2 regions of the Mycobacterium sp. AMU20-3851 genome follow, and region 1 is predicted to be linked to the other one. Evidence: predicted binding sites of a transcription regulator. Region 1 holds the regulator's gene; the other holds the start of a gene.

Region 1 (6,676 bases):
GCTGGTCGTCGAGCGCGGCATGTCCGGCTTCGAACGTGGTCGGCACCTGGACAAGATCGGCCTGGAGGCACAGGACACCGCGGAACTGTCCTTCACCGACGTGGCGGTGCCCGTCGAGAACCTGCTCGGTGAGGAGGGGATGGGCTTCGTGTATCTGATGCAGAACCTGCCCCAGGAACGCATCAGTATCGCGGTGATGGCCGCGGCCGCGATGGAATCCACCCTGGAGCAGACGCTGCAGTACGCCAAGGAACGCAAGGCGTTCGGCAGGCCCATCGGCAGCTTCCAGAACAACCGGTTCATGCTCGCCGAGCTCGCGACCGAGGCCACCGCCGTGCGGATCATGGTCGACGAGTTCATCCGATTGCACCTGGACCGCAAGCTGTCCGTCGACCAGGCGGCCATGGCGAAGTGGTACAGCACCGAGGCGCAGGTGCGCTTGGTGGACCGCTGTCTGCAGCTGCACGGCGGCTACGGTTACATGCGGGAATACCCGATTGCACGGGCATTCCTCGACTCACGGATCCAGACCATTTACGGCGGCACGACCGAGATCATGAAAGAGATCATCGGCCGCGGCCTGGGGGTATGACAGCCCCGACACGCTTAACCGCAGGTGGCGGATATCCCACGAGTTAGAGGTCAACTGAAGCAGAGTTGACGAACACGCTACTTTCGTGTGGTTTGTCCGACTTCGGGAGGGACCGAATGACCAGGCAGCGAACCCGGCTGGGCAGGATCGCCGGGCGGGCAGCAACAGGGCTGGTGAGCGCCGGGCTCATCGCGGCTACGGTGCTGCTCGCACCAACCGCTGCGGCGACTCCGGAAGCCGACGCCGACGCCGCGATCACCGCGGCGTGGGAGACCGGCGGCGGCGAAGGTGGGCCCCTGGGGCCGCGCGATGGTGGCGTCTATCCCGCCGGTGAGGGCTTCGGCCAGAAGTTCGCAGGCGGCCAGATCTTCTTCACCCCGGAGACCGGGGCGCACATCGTCACCGGCGCCATCCTGGAGAAGTACGAGTCGCTCGGCGGTCCCGCCGACAGCGATCTGGGCTTCCCGACCATCGACGAGGGTCCCGGCCGCGCGGCCAACAGCCGCAACTCCACGTTCAGCGCGCCGGACAACCCGGTGATCTTCTGGACGCCGGACACCGGCGCCCGGGTGGTGCGCGGGGCCATCAACTCGGCCTGGGATGCGCTCGGCGGATCGGCCGGGGTGCTCGGCGTGCCCAGCGAGGACGAGTCGACCAACGGCGACGTGCTTGCCCAGAAGTTCACCGGCGGCGAGATCTCCTGGAACCGCAAGACCCGCGCCTTCACCACGGTGCCGCCGGAGCTCGCCGATCAGCTCGGCGCGGTCGACGTTCCCTCCGATGCCACCTCGGCGATCAACGCCGCGCGCCGCGCCGCCGGTGGGGCACTGGGGCCGTTGGGCGCCGAAGAGGGCGCCCAGTACGCGATCGGCGCGGACGGCGTCGGCCAGAACTTCGCGGGCGGCAAGATCTTCTACAGCCCCGAAACCGGCGCGAATGTGGTGACCGGTCAGGTGCTGGCCAAGTACGAGAGCGTCGGCGGGCCCACCGGGGATCTCGGATTCCCGACCGCCAGCGAGGCCGACGGCGGCCTGGCGCCGCAGAGCCGCGTGGTCCCGTTCGCCGCCGAGGACAACCCGGTGATCTTCTGGACGCCGGACTTCGGTGCGGTGATCGTGCGCGGCGCGATGAACGCCGCGTGGCAGAAGCTCGGCGGCGCGACCGGTGAGCTCGGCGCCCCCAAGGGGGATCAGACCGAGAACGGCAGCGTCATCAGTCAGCAGTTCAACGGCGGGTCCGTCTCGTGGGACAAGTCGACCGGCAAGTTCAGCACCGAACCGGCCGGCCTGCAATCCCAACTCGCCGGTCTGGAGGTGCCGGGTGCCGACGCTCCGGCCGCCCCGGCCCCCGGCTCGGAGGCCGCTGCGGACACCGACAGCGGCGACAAGTGGTACACGTGGCGCTGGTGGTGGCTGCTCGGCCTGATCCCGCTGATCGGCGTGATCGGCCTCGTCGCGGTCGCGGTCCTGCGTAACCGGCGGTCCCATGCCGACGACGATTTCGGAGCGGGCTACGCCGACGACGGATACGACCACGGTTACGAGGACCAGGGCTACGACAACCAGGGCTACAACGACCACGGTTACGACCCCGAGTACAAGCAGCCCGAGCACACTCAGCCCGAGTACGGCGAACGGGATTACGACTCCACCCAGAGCCTGTGGGCCTCGGCACCGCCGGCCGGCGAGGTGCCTGCCTTCAGCAGTATCTCGGCCGGCGCGGAAGAACCGACCACCGACGACGGGTTCGACGACTACGAGACCGATGAGGACAACGGCGGCGACTTCGACGGCGGCGACTTCGACTCCGACGAGGGCGACGAGCTCGAGGAACTGCAGGCGCCGGCCGACGATCTGATTTTCGATTCCGATCCCGACGCGGTGGACACCGCGCCGACCCGGATCGAATCGCTGTCCGAAGAGCCCACTTTCGACCCGCCCACCACGGCGGTCCGGTCCGGTTACGAACCGGATTTCCCCAGTGGCCGGCACGCCGCCATCTCGGACGACGAACCGGAGGATCCGGGCTGGACGTCGATGCGACTGGCCACCGGTGACCGGTACCGCGCGCCGGAGGGCTATCCGATCAAGGCGGACACCAAATCGGGTCTGTACTGGGCTCCGGGTAGCCCCGGCTACCGGGACACCGAGGCCGAGATCTGGTTCGCCAGTGAGGAGTTCGCCCGGACGAACGGGTTCGTCCGGGCCGACTGAGCCTCCCCGGGCGAACCCGTCAGACCTTGCGGATGACGGTGACGACCTTGCCGAGCACCTGGGCGTCGTTACCGTCGATCGGGTCGAACGCCGGATTGTGCGGCATCAGCCACACCTGACCCTTGGTGCGCTTGAAGGTCTTGACGGTGGCCTCGCCGTCGATCATGGCGGCGACCATGTCGCCGTTCTCCGCGACGTTCTGCTGCCGGATGACAACCCAGTCGCCGTCGCAGATCGCGGCATCGATCATCGACTCGCCGACGACCTTCAGCAGGAACAGGGAACCCTCGCCGACCAGCTCGCGGGGGAGTGGGAAGACCTCTTCGACGGCCTGTTCGGCCAGGATCGGCCCGCCGGCGGCGATCCGGCCCAGGACCGGGACGAAGGTGGGCTCGGGCAGCGCGTCGGAACCCGCGACCTCGGTTGCCACGATCGGGGTCACATTGTTCGGGGCCACGTTGTCGTCCGCGCCGCGGACATCCACGGCGCGTGGGCGGTTCGGGTCTCTGCGCAGGTAGCCCTTGCGCTCCAGGGTGCGCAGTTGGTGGGCCACCGACGAGGTGGAGGTGAGACCGACGGCATCGCCGATCTCGCGGATGCTCGGCGGGTAGCCGCGCTCGGTCACGGAGGTGCGGATGACCTCCAGGATGGTGCGCTGACGCTCGGTCAGACTGGAGCGTGCCTCAGGGTGTTCGGTGCTCTCGCTCATGGCGCCGAATGTAGTCGCCGCCGGACAGATAATCAAACATGTGTTCGAGGCGTGTCGGGCAGGTGGTAGGCAAACGACTTCTGCTGCCGCTGCGTCATCTTCTGCAGGCACTCGTGGTGCTTGCGCGCGTGATAGGCCAGCGGGAAGTAGGTGAGCCGGTCCGGCAGCACCCGGTACGCCGTCCGGATCGCGGCGTAGATGAGCTGGAGTTGCAGCTCCTCCTGCCGGCTCCAGCCGACCCCCAGCTTGGCGCGCAGTCGCGGATCGAGCAGTCCGACGATGGACAGGTAGTTGAACCGCAGAGCGGGCCGCAACGCCGTCCGTACCGCGGGGCGCAGCGGCGCCGGTACCGAGGCCGGCAGGTCGACCTGCCCGGTCACCATCTCCTCGATCAGTTGCAGGGCCTGTGGGGTGGCCTCCAGCTTGTCGATCATGGCCTCGAAGTAGGCGTCCATTTCCACCCGGGTCCGCGGGTATCCCCGCATCGGGACGTGGAGCAGACGGGCCAACCGCCGGTTGTCCCGGAGTAGTTCGTCCTTCTCGGCATCGGTGAAGTCCCGGCCGATCAGCAACTTCCCGCCCTGTGCGGTGACGATGTAGCCGGTCGCGATCACCCACTGGTAGGCCTCGGTGTTGAGCGCGCTGATCTGCTTGCCTGTGGCGGCGCTGGTCATGGTGAGCGGTTTGTGCAGGGCCCGGACGCGGTCCCCCTCGGCGAGCGCCTCGGTGCCGCCGTAGGTCCAGCGCAGCACGGAGTCGATCGAGCGGATCGCCCGGCCGCCGGCGTCGCCGTGGAAGGCCGCCGAGTAGCGGCCGGTCACCTCCGCGATGACCGGATGCATGGCCTGCATCATGAAGGCCGCGCCGTCGACGATGAGAAACGTCCACCGCCCGGTGTGCTCGGCGGTCAGCGAGTCCATCGGGACGAGCTCGCGCTCGTCGCCGTCGTGGTTCCCCTGGATGGGCAGATCCGTTGTGGCAGTCATGGCTGCGCGCACCTCCTCGTGCTGAGGACCCGACGCTAATATGACCGAAAGGTCGCATTCAAGTCGCGTAAGGGGGCCTCCATGGCCACAGATAAACACAGTTCAGGGCCCAGAAAGCGGCCGCAGCAAGAGCGGTCTAGGGAAATGGTCGCAAAAATTGTGTCCACGGCCGCGCTTCTGCTGCGCCGGACCGAGCCGGATCGACTGACCACGAATGCGATCGCCGAGCAGGCCGGCATCAGCAAGGGGTCCATCTACCAGTACTTCTCCAACAAGGAGGAGATCATCGACGCGGCCATCGAGCGGCTCGCGGCCGAGCAGGCGCCCGCCATCGAGGACATGCTGCGGTCGGTGACCATGCACGAGCCCGAGGAGGCCATGCAGGCGTCCATCGACATCCTCATCGAGTTCACCCTCGCCAACCGGAAACTCATCCGCTACCTGGCGCAGCGGCCCGACCATGTGCGCACCTTCGACAACGTCTCCGGGCTGAATGCGACGCTGCTGGCGATGACGACCCTGCACATGGGCCACTACCGCGACCAGTACCGCAACGAGCTGAGTCCGCGCGCCCTGGCCTGGCTGTTCTTCAACATGGCCGTTGCCACGACCCTGCGGTATATCGAGAGCGACGACCCGATCAGCCTGGAAGAACTGCGCAGCGGCCTGAAGTTCGCATCCAGTGGGCTGCTGGCGGGCCGCCCCGGCTGATTCGCGCACGGACTACTTGTCGGTGGTCCGGTCTATCGTTTGGCAACAGTTCGATCACGTGTTCTATCCATCGAACACATGATCGACTATCGTTCGAACACAGAGGCGAAAGCCGCCAAGCGAGACCCAGCCCGACCCTACCGAGAGGCAGCAGTCCGATGACCATTCTCGAAGCTCGTACCAGCGCCCGGCAGTTCGATGCGCGTCCCCGGCAGACGGAGACGGTGCCCGAGGTGTGGCCGCTGCCCCGCGACGTGGTGGTTCGCCGTCGGCGCGTGCAGTCCCGGCGCCCCGGTGGGGCGCCGCTGGGCTACCGCAGCACCGGCGTGCTGATGTCGCGCGCCTCGCACCGCCGTCGGCCCATCACCCCGGTCGCCACCGTGCTGCTGGCGCTGCTGGCCGGCGGGTTCACCCTGTGGCTCGGGCTGGTCGCCCAGCTCGGCGGTCCCACCGAGGAACCCGTGCAGATGCCCACCCGGTTGTCCGTGGTGTACGTGGAAGCCGGTGAGACGCTGCAGCACATCGCCGCGCGGGTGGCACCGGATGTGCCGGCCGGGCCGGTGGTGGAGCGTATCCGCGAACTCAACAAGCTCGAAACCAGCACCGTGCAGGCCGGCCAGACCCTCATTGCCCCGATCGGTTGATCACCCAGGTACGCTCGAAGACACTCGAGTTGGTTGACCTGCGGTGGGGCGAAGGAGCGGTGATGCACTGTCCGTTCTGTCGCCATCCCGACTCGCGTGTCGTCGATTCCCGTGAGGCAGACGAGGGTCAGGCGATCCGGCGCCGCCGGTCGTGCCCGGAATGTGGGCGCAGGTTCACCACGGTGGAAACTGCGGTGCTCGCCGTCGTCAAACGCAGCGGCGTCACCGAACCGTTCAGCAGAGAGAAAGTCATCCGGGGTGTGCGGCGCGCATGCCAGGGCCGCCAGGTCGATGACGACGCACTGAACCTCCTGGCCCAGCAGGTCGAGGATGCGGTGCGTGCGGCCGGATCGCCGGAGATCCCCAGTAATGAAGTAGGTCTGGCCATTCTCGGCCCCCTGCGCGATCTCGACGAGGTCGCATACCTGAGGTTCGCCTCGGTGTACCGGTCATTCACCTCGGCTGATGATTTCGAGCGCGAGATCGAGGCGCTGCGCGCCCATCGCGTCTCCTCATCCGGTTAACCCAGCCGTACGCCGGTGTCCTCCACGACACGGCCTCCGACCTTCACCCACCCCGTCGGATCCCACCAGGTGCGGATCTCGGAACCCTTGCCCTGCGTGATGTGCAGGTCGCGGCTCAGATAATCGGTCATCCGCACCGCCGCCGAGCCGGTGGCCTCGTCCTCGATGATCCCTAGCTGCGGCGCGAACGACCGCGACCGCAACGCCCCGCGGTCGCGGTCCATCCAGGCCCACACGTAATGCTGGGCGTCGTCGGCGTAATCGGACGGATCCGCGGCGAGGACGTCGTCGGGCGAG
Region 2 (6,676 bases), 900 kb from region 1:
TGCGCCGAGTCCCCCGGGTGCGCGCCGAGCCACAGCTCGGCCTCGGGATGCTGTGTCGGACTTGGCCTTCCGGTGAACTCGGCAATCGCGGTCCGCGACCCCCAAGCATATTTACGGATTGCTCCACGGAGCAGGTTCACGCTCTCAACCTCGCACCAGTCGTAGGTACACGGCGGTCATCTCCAACCGCACCGCCACCGTCGCCAATTGCTGCTCCGGGCGGACGCCACTGATCGTGGTCGCAAGATCGGGCACATCGTCGGCGCTGACCACGTCGAGGTCGGCGAACCCCTCGGTGCGTGTGACCACCACCGGCCGCTGTTCATCGGAGGTCAGCACGACCGTCCGGGTGCCGGCGGGCAGCGGACCGTCGAGTTCCTCGTCGTGGAACAGCGCGGTCTCGGGGTCGACCGGAGCGGCGTCCATCCGGCTCAGCGCGACCAGCGCATCGGAGAGCCCGACGGCCGCCACCACCTGACGGGCGACCCGCAGCAACACCGCGGCACTGTGCTGTGCGAGTGCCAGCGTCGCCTCGCTGTCCCCGGCCAGCACCACCTCCCGCCCGGACAGCCGATCGGCCAGGCTCTTGGCCGGATTGGTGAACAGATCCCGGGCCGCGCTGTTGCGCAGCGCCTCGGCGTCCAATTCGTCGGCGAGCGCGGCAATGTCGACCCGGACCCCGGCGTCGACGACAGCCAACACGGCCACCCCGGCCGCCAGGTAGCGGGTCAGGCCGAACTCCTCGGGCACCGGCAACCGCGGGGCCAGCACCGCGGCCCGGCCGGCGGTCACCTCGCGAAGCGGACCTTCGTGCGGGGCCACCACGACGACGCGCGCCCCGCGGCGCACACCCGTCGCCGCGGCCGTGACCAGTACGGGGTTCCCGGCGTCGGCGCCGGCGACCACCACGACGTCCAACGCCCCGGTCCACGGCGGCACTTCGGCGGCCACCACGATGGGCACCGCGCTGGACGGGCCCAGCGCCGCCGACAACAGGGACCCGGCCGCGCGGGCAGGCCCGCCGTCGGCCACCCAGATCAGCGTGCGGGGCGGAACGTCGGAACGCAGCGGACCCAGCGCGCCCTCGTCGACGGCCGCCGCGGTGGCCCGCACCTGGGCGCCGGCCATCGCCGCGGCCCGCAACAAACCATCCCGGTCGGCAGCCAACAACCCCTCGACGTCGTCGAGGTCGATGATGGCGGCCCGGGAGGTCATGGCGCGGACTCGCTACGCGCGGCGATCAGATTCGCCACCTGCTCCACCACCTCGTCGACCTCTTCGGTGGTGCGGGCCTCGACGTTGAGCCGCAGCAGCGGTTCGGTGTTGGAGGTCCGCAGATTGAACCACCGGCCGTCGCCGAGGTCCACGGTCACGCCGTCGAGATGGTCCAGGGACTGGATGCGGCCACCGAAGGTGGTGAGCACGGCGTCCACGCAGGCCGGGGCGTCGGCGACGGTGAAGTTGATCTCGCCGGACGCCTCGTAGCGCTGGTAGTCGGCCATCAGATCGGACAGCGGGCGCTGCTGCTCGCCGAGCGCGGCCAGCACGTGCAGGGCGGCCAGCATGCCCGAGTCCGCTCCCCAGAAGTCACGGAAGTAGTAGTGCGCGGAGTGCTCACCGCCGAAGATCGCGCCGGTCTCGGCCATCAGCCCCTTGATGTAGGAGTGGCCGACCCGTGAGCGGACCGCGGTGCCCCCACGCTCGGTGATCAGCTCGGGCACCGCCCGCGAGGTGATCAGGTTGTGGATCACCGTGCCGCCGATCTCGCGGCCGAGCTCCCGGGCGGCCACCAGCGCGGTCACCGCCGACGGCGACACCGGCACACCCAACTCGTCGACCACGAAACACCGGTCGGCATCCCCGTCGAAGGCCAGGCCGATATCGGCCCCGGTGGCCACCACATGGGCCTGCAGGTCGACGAGATTGGCCGGGTCCAGTGGGTTGGCCTCGTGGTTGGGGAAGGTGCCGTCGAGTTCGAAATACAGTGGCAGGACGGTGATTCCGGGAATCGCGCCGAGCACCGCGGGGGTGGTGTGCCCACCCATCCCGTTGCCGGCGTCGACGGCCACCCGCAGCGGGCGCAGCCGGGCGAGGTCCACCAGGGACCGCAGGAACTCACCGTATTCGGCCAGCACGTCGCGATCCTGGATGGTTCCGCGCGCGCCTGCGTACTCCGGCACGCCGTCGATCACCTCTTGGGCGACGGTGGCCAACCCTGTTTCGCGCCCGACCGGCTTCGCGCCGGCGCGACACAGTTTGATGCCGTTGTAGGCGGCCGGGTTGTGGCTGGCGGTGAACATCGCGCCCGGGCAGTCCAGCAGACCCGAGGCGAAATACAGCTGATCGGTCGAGGCGAGCCCGATCCGCACCACGTCGAGTCCCTGCGCGACGACGCCCTCGGCGAACGCATCGGACAGCGCCGGCGAGCTGGCGCGCATGTCATGACCGATCACCACCGTGTCCACACCCTCGCCGGAACCCTCGTCGCGGACCAGCCGGGCGAAGGCACCGCCGACGTCGCGGACGAAGGCCTCGTCGATCTGGTCACCGACCAGGCCCCGCACGTCGTATGCCTTGATGACAGCGTGGACAGCCTCAGCGGGCCGAGACATGGCTCTCCTCGCTCTCTGTGTGTACGGGGAAATTCGGACTGCTCTGGCCACTCAGCCTAGTGTCTCGGCACGACGACCGTAGGGGGTCCCATGACCTACGTCGGGAACCGGACATGACCGCACCGCCGCGGCCGCACGCGCCGGCGACCCGGACGGGCTATTCGGGCCCGGGTTCGGGGTCCGGCAGCACCCGCAGATGCCCGCGCCGGCGGCCGTTGGGTTCCGGACGACGGACCGGGGGCGCCATCAGTGATCCGCCGGACGCACCGGTGGCCGGGTCGGAGAATCCGGCGGTCACGCCGGTCGCACCGTTCACCATCGACTGCGCACCGTCGCGACCCTCGCGGACCGCGTCGGCCAGCGCCACCAGGTCGTCTTCGTCGGGATGCGTCGGCAGCGGACCGGCGTGGCGGACCAGTTCCCAGCCCCGCGGCGCGGTGATCCGGCCGGCATGCACGACACACAGATCCCAGGAATGCGGCTCGGACACCGTGGCGAGGGGTCCGACGACGGCTGTCGAGTCCGAATAGACGAAGGTCAGCGTCGCCACGGCGTAGTGCGGGCACCCTGGCCTGCAGCAGCGACGGGGAACGTTCACGCAGGGAAGATTATCGTGCGGCGACGCGTCGGGCTCCCGGACACGCGCGTGATCGGTTGGCCGATCTCCAACCGTTACCATCTGTCCCGTGGTGCAGCGCAGCCATCGGGGCTCCCGACGCGGACGTGGAATGCGCGGGTCGCTGTTGCCGCCGACGGTGCCGGGCTGGCGCAGCCGCAGTGAGCGATTCGACATGGCGGTCCTGGAGGCCTACGAACCCATCGAACGCCAGTGGCATCAGCGGGTGTCGAATCTGGATGTGGCGGTCGACGAGATCCCGCGCATCTCCCCCAAGGACCCGGACAGTGTGCAGTGGCCGCCCGAGGTCGTCGCCGACGGCCCGATCGCGCTGGCCCGCCTGATCCCGGCCGGGGTGGACGTCCGCGGAAATCCCACGCGGGCGCGAATTGTGCTGTTCCGCAAGCCGATCGAACGGCGTGCCAAGGACACCGACGAACTCGCGGATTTGTTGCATGAGGTACTGGTGGCGCAGGTGGCCACCTATCTGGGCGTGGAGCCGTCCGTCATCGATCCGTCGCTGGACGACGAGTAACGCGGCCGGAACCGGGTCAGATGATGCCGCGCTTGAGGCGGCGGCGCTCACGCTCGGACAGGCCACCCCAGATGCCGAACCGCTCGTCGTTGGCCAGTGCGTATTCCAGGCACCGGTCGCGGACCTCGCAGCCCTGGCAGATGCGCTTGGCTTCGCGGGTCGATCCGCCCTTCTCCGGGAAGAAGGCCTCGGGATCGGTCTGCGCGCACAGACCGCGCTCCTGCCACTGGTCGTCCTCGTCGAACGAGCCGTCGACCGGATCCAGCGCCAATTCGATACGTTCGGGTACCAAGCTCAATTGCGGGCGCGCAACCGCATCGCTTGTCGTCGGGCCGGTAGTGGTGTGCGGTGCGCTGTCCACTGAACCGAGCATCCGGTCTTCGAACCGGAGCCCGCGGTCGAAATCGACCTGCTCAAAAGACATGTTCCGCCTCCTCACCTGATTGGTTTTCCCGTTGTTGCCGTTTAGGGCCCCTGCTGAAAGATCTTGCCAGATCCGGAAATTGCGGATCCCCAAAGCCCCTCGGCACTTCCCCAGCTATCACTATTGTGATGTCAGGCCATCCGGATTCGAACAGATGATCGAATCCCGGTCTGCGGCACCGAAACCGGCGGGCGAACCACGAAATGACACTGATGTGATTAGACACGTGTTAGCTGCCACGGTCAAGCTAAAGGGCCGTTTTTCATACCATCTCGTGACGTAGATCCGGCGTGTCCTTGCTCCGGCGTGTTCGCCACACCCGGGCGGGCACACCTCACAATGCCGGCTGGCCTAGGGTCTGAGAGCGTGAAGGTGACAGTTCTGGCCGGCGGCGTGGGTGGCGCCCGATTTCTGCTCGGCGTCCAGCATCTGCTGGCTCTGGGGCAGTTTGCCGACCCGTCCGCCGATCCCGAGGCGCCCACTCAACACGAACTGACCGCCGTGGTCAACGTGGGCGACGACGCCTGGATGTTCGGTGTCCGGATCTGCCCCGACCTGGATACCTGCATGTACACCCTGGGCGGCGGCATCGATCCGGACCGCGGCTGGGGTCACCGTGACGAAACGTGGCATGCCAAAGAGGAGCTGGCCGCCTACGGAGTGCAACCGGACTGGTTCGGGCTCGGCGACCGCGACCTGGCCACCCATCTGGTGCGCACCCAGATGCTGCGGGCCGGCTACCCGCTGTCGGCGGTCACCGAGGCGCTGTGTTCGCGCTGGGCACCCGGCGCACGCCTGCTGCCGGCCAGCGACGACCGCAGCGAGACCCACGTGGTGGTCACCGATCCGGACGGGGAACGTAAGGCCATCCACTTCCAGGAATGGTGGGTGCGCTACCGCGCGAAGATCCCCACCCACAGCTTCGCTTTCATCGGCGCGGACAAGGCGACCGCGGCACCCGGGGTGACCGAGGCGATCGCCGGCGCGGACATCGTCTTGATCGCCCCGTCCAACCCGGTGGTCAGCATCGGTTCCATCCTCGCCGTCGGCGGTATCCGCGGGGCGTTGCGTTCCACCGCCGCCCCGGTGATCGGCTACTCCCCCATCATCGCCGGCAAGCCGCTGCGCGGCATGGCCGACGAATGCCTCGCGGTGATCGGCGTGCAATCGACCTCCGAGGCGGTCGGTGCGCATTTCGGTGCCCGCAGCGGGGTGGGCATCCTGGACGGCTGGCTGATCGACGAAGGTGACTCCGCCACCATCGCGGGTGTCGACGTCCGGCCGGCCCCGCTGCTGATGACCGATCCGGCCACCACCGCCGAGATGGTCCGCGCCGGACTGCACCTGGCGGGCGTCTCGCTGTGAGCGCACCGCAGCCGGCCGGCGAGCACGGCACCGCGAAGCCCATCGAGATCATCCCGGTCACCGGACTCGGCGAGTTCCGCCCCGGTGACGATCTCGCCGCGGCGATCGCCGGTGCCGCGAGTTGGTTGCGCGACGACGACGTGGTCGTCATCACCAGCAAGGTGCTGTCCAAGACCGAGGGCCGCATCGTCACCGCCCCCACCGATCCCGAGCAGCGAGACATCCTGCGCCGCAAGCTCATCGACGACGAGGCCGTGCGCGTCCTGGCCCGCAAGGGCAAGACGTTCATCACCGAGAATGCGATCGGGCTGGTCCAGGCGGCCGCCGGCGTGGACGGCTCCAACATCGACTCGGGCGAACTCGCGCTGCTGCCGGTGGATCCGGACGGCAGCGCCGCGGCGATCCGGGACGGTCTGGCACGGCACCTGGGCGTGCGGGTCGGCATCGTGGTCACCGACACCATGGGCCGGGCCTGGCGCAACGGTCAGACCGATGTCGCCATCGGCGCCGCCGGCCTGACCGTGCTGCACGGCTACGCCGGGGCACACGACGCGCACGGCAACGAGCTCTTCGTCACCGAGATCGCCGTCGCCGACGAACTCGCCGCCGCCGGGGATCTGGTGAAGGGCAAGCTGACCGGCGTCCCGGTCGCGGTGGTGCGCGGACTGCACCTGCATGACGACGGCTCCAACGGACGCACCCTGGTCCGCGGCGGCGAGGACGACCTGTTCTGGCTCGGTACCGCCGAGTCCATCGAGCTGGGGCGCAAGCAGGCGCAGTTGCTCCGCCGTTCGGTGCGGCAGTTCAGCCCCGAACCGGTCCCCGCCGACCTGATCACCGAAGCCGTCGCCGAGGCGCTGACCGCCCCGGCCCCGCATCACACCCGGCCGGTCCGCTTCGTGTGGGTGCGCGATCCGGACACCCGAATCCGGCTGCTGGACGCGATGAAACAACAGTGGCAGGCCGACCTGGCCGGCGACGGCCGTCCGGCCGAGGAGGTGTCCCGCCGGGTCGCGCGCGGCCAGATCCTCTACGACGCGCCCGAACTCGTCATCCCGTTCATGGTTCCCGATGGCGCGCACAGCTATCCGGATCCGCAGCGCAGCGCGGCCGAACACACCATG

The links. Region 1 encodes LexA, which represses DNA repair genes until DNA is damaged. Its sites were predicted from a motif close to CGAACANNTGTTCG; they were not measured.
Region 2: cofD (2-phospho-L-lactate transferase) is a predicted target of LexA. The motif match lies at 4,335-4,348, and genes of this name have one in related genera.

Annotation. Positions count from the first base shown of each region.
Region 1 is NZ_CP146371.1:3,384,619-3,391,294, reverse strand. It holds gene V4U86_RS16235 (acyl-CoA dehydrogenase family protein) at 1-592, shown strand, start outside; gene V4U86_RS16230 (LGFP repeat-containing protein) at 709-2,805, shown strand; gene lexA (transcriptional repressor LexA) at 2,825-3,514, opposite strand; gene V4U86_RS16220 (oxygenase MpaB family protein) at 3,547-4,500, opposite strand; gene V4U86_RS16215 (TetR/AcrR family transcriptional regulator) at 4,645-5,211, shown strand; gene V4U86_RS16210 (LysM peptidoglycan-binding domain-containing protein) at 5,370-5,855, shown strand; gene nrdR (transcriptional regulator NrdR) at 5,918-6,379, shown strand; gene V4U86_RS16200 (PhzF family phenazine biosynthesis protein) at 6,376-6,676, opposite strand, start outside.
Region 2 is NZ_CP146371.1:4,287,106-4,293,781, forward strand. It holds gene manA (mannose-6-phosphate isomerase, class I) at 1-140, opposite strand, end outside; gene V4U86_RS20450 (TobH protein) at 145-1,215, opposite strand; gene V4U86_RS20455 (phosphomannomutase/phosphoglucomutase) at 1,212-2,612, opposite strand; gene V4U86_RS20460 (DUF3499 domain-containing protein) at 2,770-3,210, opposite strand; gene V4U86_RS20465 (metallopeptidase family protein) at 3,341-3,763, shown strand; gene V4U86_RS20470 (WhiB family transcriptional regulator) at 3,780-4,040, opposite strand; gene cofD (2-phospho-L-lactate transferase) at 4,554-5,552, shown strand; gene V4U86_RS20480 (coenzyme F420-0:L-glutamate ligase) at 5,549-6,676, shown strand, end outside.